2 linked regions of the Pseudophaeobacter arcticus DSM 23566 genome follow. The protein of the gene in region 1 binds, or shares a complex with, the protein of each later gene. Links are inferred from orthologs where the notes say so. Each region holds a gene or a part of one and is shown in the gene's direction. Other genes may lie near its edges.

What was found.
Region 2: the proteins of uvrB (region 1) and ARCT_RS0108385 are in contact, whole or in part, in a crystal structure (PDB 7EGT), measured with the Thermus thermophilus proteins. The link is inferred for Pseudophaeobacter arcticus DSM 23566 from one-to-one orthologs. Residues at the interface, in WP_096411307.1 of Thermus thermophilus: Glu23, Leu25, Arg26, Asp27, Gly28, Glu29, Arg30, Phe31, Arg55, Glu326, Asp327, Phe328, Glu379, Ser382, Gln383, His398, Gly400, Arg401; in WP_096412145.1 of Thermus thermophilus: His654, Arg656, Phe657, Gln666, Asp668, Glu669, Lys680, Arg681, Leu682, Ser683, Lys685, Tyr686, Ala687.

What each region holds. Positions count from the first base shown.
Region 1 is NZ_KI421507.1:2,753,106-2,756,581, reverse strand. The notes cover bases 403-3,413. They hold uvrB (excinuclease ABC subunit UvrB), read left to right. Parts: upstream 403-802; coding sequence 803-3,025; downstream 3,026-3,413. Other genes in these bases: ARCT_RS0117540 (YdcF family protein), read left to right, coding at 3,203-3,413; ARCT_RS0117550 (ETC complex I subunit), read right to left, coding at 403-614. In the rest of the region: ARCT_RS0117555 (GNAT family N-acetyltransferase), read right to left, coding at 1-287; more of ARCT_RS0117550, read right to left, coding at 303-402; more of ARCT_RS0117540, read left to right, coding at 3,414-3,476. UniProt on the Escherichia coli protein: The UvrABC repair system catalyzes the recognition and processing of DNA lesions. A damage recognition complex composed of 2 UvrA and 2 UvrB subunits scans DNA for abnormalities.
Region 2 is NZ_KI421507.1:932,121-935,686, forward strand. Bases 413-3,513 are described here. They hold ARCT_RS0108385 (ATP-dependent helicase), read left to right. Parts: upstream 413-764; coding sequence 765-3,263; downstream 3,264-3,513. Other genes in these bases: ARCT_RS0108380 (alpha-hydroxy acid oxidase), read right to left, coding at 413-594. Outside these bases: more of ARCT_RS0108380, read right to left, coding at 1-412. UniProt on the Escherichia coli protein: A helicase with DNA-dependent ATPase activity. Unwinds DNA duplexes with 3'-5' polarity. Translocates on single-stranded DNA with 3'-5' polarity. Initiates unwinding more efficiently from a nicked substrate than double-stranded DNA.

The sequences.
Region 1 (3,476 bases):
GCCAGATGATCCATCAGCCGTTGTGCCAAACCGCGGCCCCGTGCGGCTTTGCTGACAAAAACAGATTTCACCTCTGCCGTACCATCCCGCAGCGCTTTGAAAGCACCACAGCCCAGGGCTGTTTCATCCTCAAAGGCTGCAAAGAACTGTACCGCCGGGTGGCTTAGCTCTGCGACACCTAAGGTATGGTCGCTTTCTGCAGAGGTTGCAGCTGCGCCATGGCTTTGACTGCCCTCAATCAAAGAGCGCAGCGAAGGAAGCGTTGGGTCTGTTTTACGGATTTCCATCCGATCGGGGGTCCGTCAGTGGGTCCAGGGAACGCGCCGGTTGGTGGCGAAGTTTTCACCATAGCCCCCGTTGCGGATATTGGCCTTGCGCGCCTTTGGCTCGATCACTTCGGCGTCAATGCCGTGGTCCTGAGCATATTCCAGCGCGGCCTCTTTGCTGTCAAACCGCAGGCGGACCTGGCTTTGCGTATCAGAGGAAGAGGTCCAGCCCATCAGAGGATCGACTTCGCGTGCACTTGCCTGGGCGTAGTCCAATACCCATTTGCGGGTCTTGGCCATTCCGGATGTCATGGCGTTTCGGGCTGGCCGGTAAATCCGCGCTCGCATATGGGCTCTCCTGGTGACTCGACGTGGCGCATTTATGCGCCCAATTGACCTTTGCCACAAGGTGACAAATCCCGTGCATTCAACAGGTTTTGCACCGCAGCAACAGGCCCGCGCCCGAAATTGCAACAAATGCCCCTTGAACAAGAACAAAAACAGATCAAAATCAGCGCGACTCACAGGAGAGCCGGATGCCCTACGCCCATTCAGACAAATCCGAAGCCAGAATGCCAGATCAGCAGTCTGTGCATATGGTGGAACGGGATGCCGTCCAGCGCCCCAAGCTGGAAGGGGGCAAGGCCTTTGTCATGCAGACTGAGTTCTCGCCAGCCGGGGACCAGCCCACCGCAATTGCGGAGCTTAGCGCCGGGGTAAAGGAGGGCGAGCGCAATCAGGTGCTGCTGGGGGCCACCGGCACCGGCAAAACCTTTACCATGGCCAAGGTCATCGAAGAGACCCAGCGCCCGGCGATCATTCTGGCCCCGAACAAGACCCTGGCGGCGCAGCTCTATGGCGAATTCAAAGGCTTCTTTCCCGACAACGCGGTGGAATACTTTGTCTCCTTCTACGACTACTACCAGCCCGAGGCCTATGTGGCGCGCTCGGATACCTTCATCGAGAAAGAAAGCCAGATCAACGAACAGATCGACCGGATGCGCCATTCGGCCACCCGTGCCCTCTTGGAACGTGACGATGTCATCATCATCGCCTCGGTCAGCTGTATCTACGGGATCGGCTCGGTTGAGACCTATTCGGCGATGACCCAGGATCTGAAGGTCGGTGAGGAATACGACCAGCGCCAGGTGATGGCGGATCTGGTGGCGCAGCAGTACAAACGCAACGATCAGGCCTTCCAGCGCGGGTCATTCCGGGTGCGGGGCGACACGCTGGAGATCTTTCCCGCCCACCTGGAGGATCGCGCCTGGAAACTGTCCTTCTTTGGCGAGGAGCTGGAGGCAATCACCGAGTTTGACCCGCTAACAGGTGAGCGGACCGGGGCCTTTGAACAGATCCGCGTCTATGCGAACTCTCACTATGTGACGCCAAAACCAACACTTAATCAGGCGGTTATTTCGATCAAGGAAGAGCTGAAGCGGCGGCTGGATCAATTCAACGGTGAGGGCAAACTGCTGGAGGCACAGCGCCTGGAACAGCGCTGCAACTTTGATATCGAGATGCTGGAGGCCACCGGCCATTGCAACGGTATCGAAAACTACTCGCGCTATCTGACCGGCCGTGGCCCGGGTGAGCCACCGCCAACCCTGTTTGAGTTCATCCCCGACAATGCCATTGTCTTTGCCGATGAAAGCCATGTCTCGGTGCCGCAGATTGGCGGCATGTACAAAGGCGACTTTCGGCGTAAATCCACCCTGGCGGAACATGGCTTTCGGCTGCCCTCCTGCATGGACAACCGGCCGCTCAAGTTTGAGGAATGGGACGCGATGCGGCCGCAATCGGTCTTTGTCTCGGCAACGCCTGCGTCCTGGGAAATGGAGCAGGCGGGCGGTGTCTTCACCGAGCAGGTGATCCGCCCCACCGGCCTGCTGGAGCCAGAGATCGAGATCCGCCCGGTCAAGATGCAGGTGGATGACCTGCTGGATGAAGTCCGCAAGGTGACTGAGAACGGCATGCGCACGCTGGTCACCACGCTGACCAAACGCATGGCCGAGGATCTGACCGAATATCTGCACGAACAGGGCATCAAGGTGCGCTATATGCATTCGGATATCGACACGCTGGAGCGGATCGAAATCCTGCGCGACTTGCGTCTTGGCGCGTTTGACGTGCTGATTGGCATCAACCTGCTACGCGAGGGGCTGGATATTCCCGAATGCGGTCTTGTGGCTATTCTGGACGCCGATAAAGAAGGCTTCCTGCGCTCCGAGACCTCACTGGTGCAGACCATTGGCCGCGCCGCGCGCAACGCCGAAGGTCGCGTTATCATGTATGCCGATAGGATCACCGGCTCGATGGAGCGCGCCCTGAGCGAGACCAATCGGCGCCGTGAAAAGCAGGTCGCCTATAATCTGGAACACGGCATCACACCGGCCACCGTGAAAAAGAACGTCGAGGATGTTCTGGCGGGGCTGTATCAGGGCGATGTCGACATGAACCGCGTCACCGCCAGCATCGACAAGCCGATGCATGGCGCCAACCTTGAAGCCCATCTGGCAGGGCTGCGCGACGAGATGCGCAAGGCTGCCGAAAATCTGGAATTCGAAGAAGCCGCCCGCCTGCGCGACGAGGTGAAGCGGCTGGAGGCGGTGGATCTGGTCGTGTCGGACGATCCAATGGCGCGGCAGTATGCGGTGGAGAAGGCTTCTGAGGCGGCAGTGAAAACACGCGGTCGCTCCAGCGCGGGCAAGGCGGGCACGCGGGCCTATCGGGGCAAGTCGCAAAAGAAGTTCTCCTGACGGTATTTTGCAGGGTATTATTGCGGGGTGGTTTTCCGGTGGGAAGGTCAGGCGCTGCCTGTACTGTGGGCCCCTGTACTGTGGGCCCCTGTACTGTGGATCCCGTATTGTAGGCCCCGTATTGTAGGCCTGGGAGCGACAAAGCCCGAAAGGAAAAAGCAAGGTGAAGGGACGCGCATGACCGTTGCGGTAATCCTCGGGGCTGCTGTGCAAAGTGATGGCACCCCCTCTCCAACTCTGCGGCGACGGGCGTTGCATGCCGTCGAGATGTTCCGGCAGGGACGGGTCACCCATGTAATTTGCTGTGGCGGACTGGGGCGGTTCCCGCCGCGCGAGGCAGAAGTCATGCGGCGGATTTGTCGTGAAGAAGGGGTGCCTGATGCTGCAATCCTGCTGGAAGATCAGTCTCATACCACCTTGGAAAACCTGGGCAATATTCGCCCTATACTGG
Region 2 (3,566 bases), 1.8 Mb from region 1 along the record:
CAGCGCCCAGGCCGGGCGCCCGGCGACCTGCGCCAGCAGGCGGGGGGTCAGCCGGGGCGGCTGGGTCAGGCCCGAGCGGACCTGGCGCTCTCGCCGCGAAGCCACTGGCACATCCACGGTGAGCACCAGGGTTTTGAACCCGGCCTTGCGGGCGCGTGCCAGCATGTCCCGGCGAATGTCTTCGTCTTTTGGGGGGTAGAGCTGGAACCAGGCCTCTGGCCCCAGATGTGGGGCCAGATCCTCGGGGGATTGGCTGGCAACTGTGGACAGGGAATAGGGAATGCCACTGGCGGCGCCAAAGCGGGCCAGGTGGCCCTCGGCGTCCGGCCAGATAAGCCCGGACATGCCCAGAGGTGCGATCCCAAAGGGCAGCGGCAGATCGCGCCCCAGGAAAGAGGTCGTAAGATCCACCTCATGTGGTCCCTGCAGGATTGAGGGCAGAAAACCGATCTGGTCCAGGGCGCTGCGATTGCGGTGCTTCGTGGCTTCGATGCCGGTGGCGCTGTCGAGGTATTCCCAGACAAACTTTGGCAGGCGGCGCCGGGCGCGGGCGCGCAGATCGCTGAGGCCCGGGTAGTGTTGATGTAAATCCATGGCGTATTGATAGGCGGTGCCGCACAATTGGCAAGAGGCACCAGGGGTCGCATCGGACAAAGGACGGGTTGATTGCCGCGATGTGCCGGTCCGGTTGGTGCCAGTATTCTTGCGAACAGAATGCGAACGTCCTCTTTTCTCGCCGGGTGAATCACGCTAGTGTCACGGGCATGAGCACATTTGATGAAATGGACGCCTTTGACGGCGCCTCCCTGTCGTCGCGGGCCATGGCGGCCCGCCCCACCCCCTATCTTGATGGGCTGAACCCAGCCCAGCGAGAGGCCGTGGAGTGTCTACATGGTCCGGTGCTGATGCTGGCCGGGGCCGGGACCGGCAAGACCAAGGCGCTGACGGCGCGGATTGTGCATCTGCTCAACACCGGTTCGGCGCGCACCAATGAAATTCTGGCGGTGACCTTTACCAACAAGGCCGCCCGCGAGATGAAAGAGCGGGTTGGCGGCATGTTGGGTCAACCAGCCGAGGGCATGCCCTGGCTTGGCACCTTTCACTCGGTCTGCGTCAAGCTGCTGCGCCGTCATGCGGAACTGATTTGCGGTGAGGCTGGGGTCGGCTCTGATGCGGTCATTGATGATGCCAGAGACTCGGAGTCCCCGAACCCCTATGAGGATTTGGGTCCATCGGCGGCTCGGAGACGGCATAACACCCTGCATCTAAAGTCAAACTTCACCATTCTGGATACGGATGATCAGATCCGCTTGCTCAAACAGCTGATCCGCGCCGCAGGGATTGATGAAAAGCGCTGGCCGCCACGGATGCTGGCGGGGATCATTGACGACTGGAAAAACCGGGCGCTGACACCGGAAAAGCTGCCCGCCTCAGAAGCTGGTGCTTATAACCATCGCGGGCCAGAGCTGTACGCCCAGTATCAGCGCCGCCTGCTGGAGCTGAACGCGGTGGATTTTGGCGATCTGCTGCTGCATGTGGTGACGATCTTTCAAACCCACAGTGATATTCTGGCGCAGTATCAGCGCTGGTTCCGCTACATCATGGTGGACGAATACCAGGATACCAATATCGCGCAGTATATGTGGCTGCGGCTGCTTGCGGGCGGGCACAAGAATATCTGCTGTGTCGGCGATGACGATCAGTCGATCTATGGCTGGCGCGGCGCCGAGGTGGGCAATATCCTGCGCTTTGAAAAAGACTTCCCCGGCGCCAAGGTGGTCCGGCTGGAGCAGAACTATCGCTCGACCGAGCATATTCTGGCAGCAGCTTCCGGTGTGATCAGTGCCAATGCGGGCCGTTTGGGCAAGGAGCTGTGGACCGCCGCCAAGGGTGGCGAAAAGGTCCGGCTGATTGGCCATTGGGACGGCGAAGAAGAGGCGCGCTGGATTGGCGAAGAGATCGAGGCGACCCAGCGCGGCACCCGGGGGCAGCGCCCTATCGGATTGAATAGTATGGCTATTCTGGTGCGGGCCTCGCATCAGATGCGCGCCTTTGAGGACCGGTTCCTGACCATTGGATTGCCCTACCGCGTCATCGGTGGGCCACGGTTTTACGAACGGCTCGAAATCCGCGATGCCATGGGCTATTTCCGGATGGTGACCTCGGCGGATGATGATCTGGCCTTTGAGCGGATTGTGAATACCCCCAAACGTGGGCTGGGCGACAAGGCGCAGCAAACCATCCAGAGCTTTGCCCGTGAAAACGGGGTGTCCCTGGTGGAAGGCGCGCGCCGCGCGGTTGAGTCGGGGGCGATCAAGGGTAAAGGTGGTGCCGCTCTGCGCCGTCTGGTCGAGGATCTGGCCCGTTGGGGGCGGATGACCGGAGACGCGGATATCTCTCATATGGAACTGGCGGAAATCGTGCTGGACGAGAGCGGCTATACCGGCATGTGGCAGGCGGACAAAAACCCCGACAGCCCGGGACGGCTTGAAAACCTCAAGGAACTGGTCAAGGCGCTGGAGAATTTTGAAAACCTGCAGGGCTTTTTGGAGCATGTCAGCCTGGTCATGGACAATGACAAGCAGGATTCGGACGAGAAAGTCTCGATCATGACGCTGCATGCCGCCAAGGGGTTGGAGTTCCCGGCGGTGTTTCTGCCCGGCTGGGAGGATGGGTTGTTCCCCTCGCAGCGGTCGATGGATGAAAGCGGCCTCAAAGGTTTGGAAGAAGAACGCCGTCTCGCTTATGTGGGCATCACCCGCGCCGAGGAAGTCTGCACCATTTCCTTTGCAGGCAACCGGCGGGTCTTTGGCCAATGGCAATCGCAGCTGCCGTCGCGGTTTGTCGATGAATTGCCCGAGGAACATGTGGAGGTACTGACGCCACCTGGGCTTTATGGCGGTGGCTATGGGGCTGCGGCCAGCAGCGCTGAGCCCGTGCGCTCGACCATTGACGCCAAGGTGGCCCAGGCTGACGGTTACAACTCCCCGGGTTGGAAGCGTATGCAGGCGCGGGCAAGCCAGCGGGGCAGCTCACAGTCAAAAGAGGCGCGCGGCCAGATTATTGACCTGACGGCCAGCTCCAGTTTCACCCTTGGAGAACGGGTGTTTCATCAGAAATTTGGCTATGGAGCGATTGCAGGCATCGAAGGGGATAAGCTGGAAGTGGATTTTGAAAAGGCGGGGACCAAAAAGGTGGTTGCGCGCTTTATTTCTACCAGTGGGGCGGGCGCTGAGCCTGCTCAGGATGATGTTCCGTTTTAGAGCTTTTGCTGATCTGAAAGATCAGGTGTCGGATCGCACAGCGATCCGACGGGGGGGGGGGGCGCCGAGACAGTTTCACTGTCTCGGCGCCCCCGCCCACCCTTGCCAATGATTTGCCCAACACTGCTGGCCTCTGTTGTGGCTGCTGTCCTTTGCTGGCGCGTGATTATCCCTGCCCCCTGAACGCTGACCTCTGGGTCCTGCACCTTGCCGCTTGCCAACAGGGGAGTCCGCCGGGGGAGTCCGCCGAGGTTTCAGCATGGGGCAACTGCCTGCAGGCTCAATGCCACGGGCCTCTGCGAC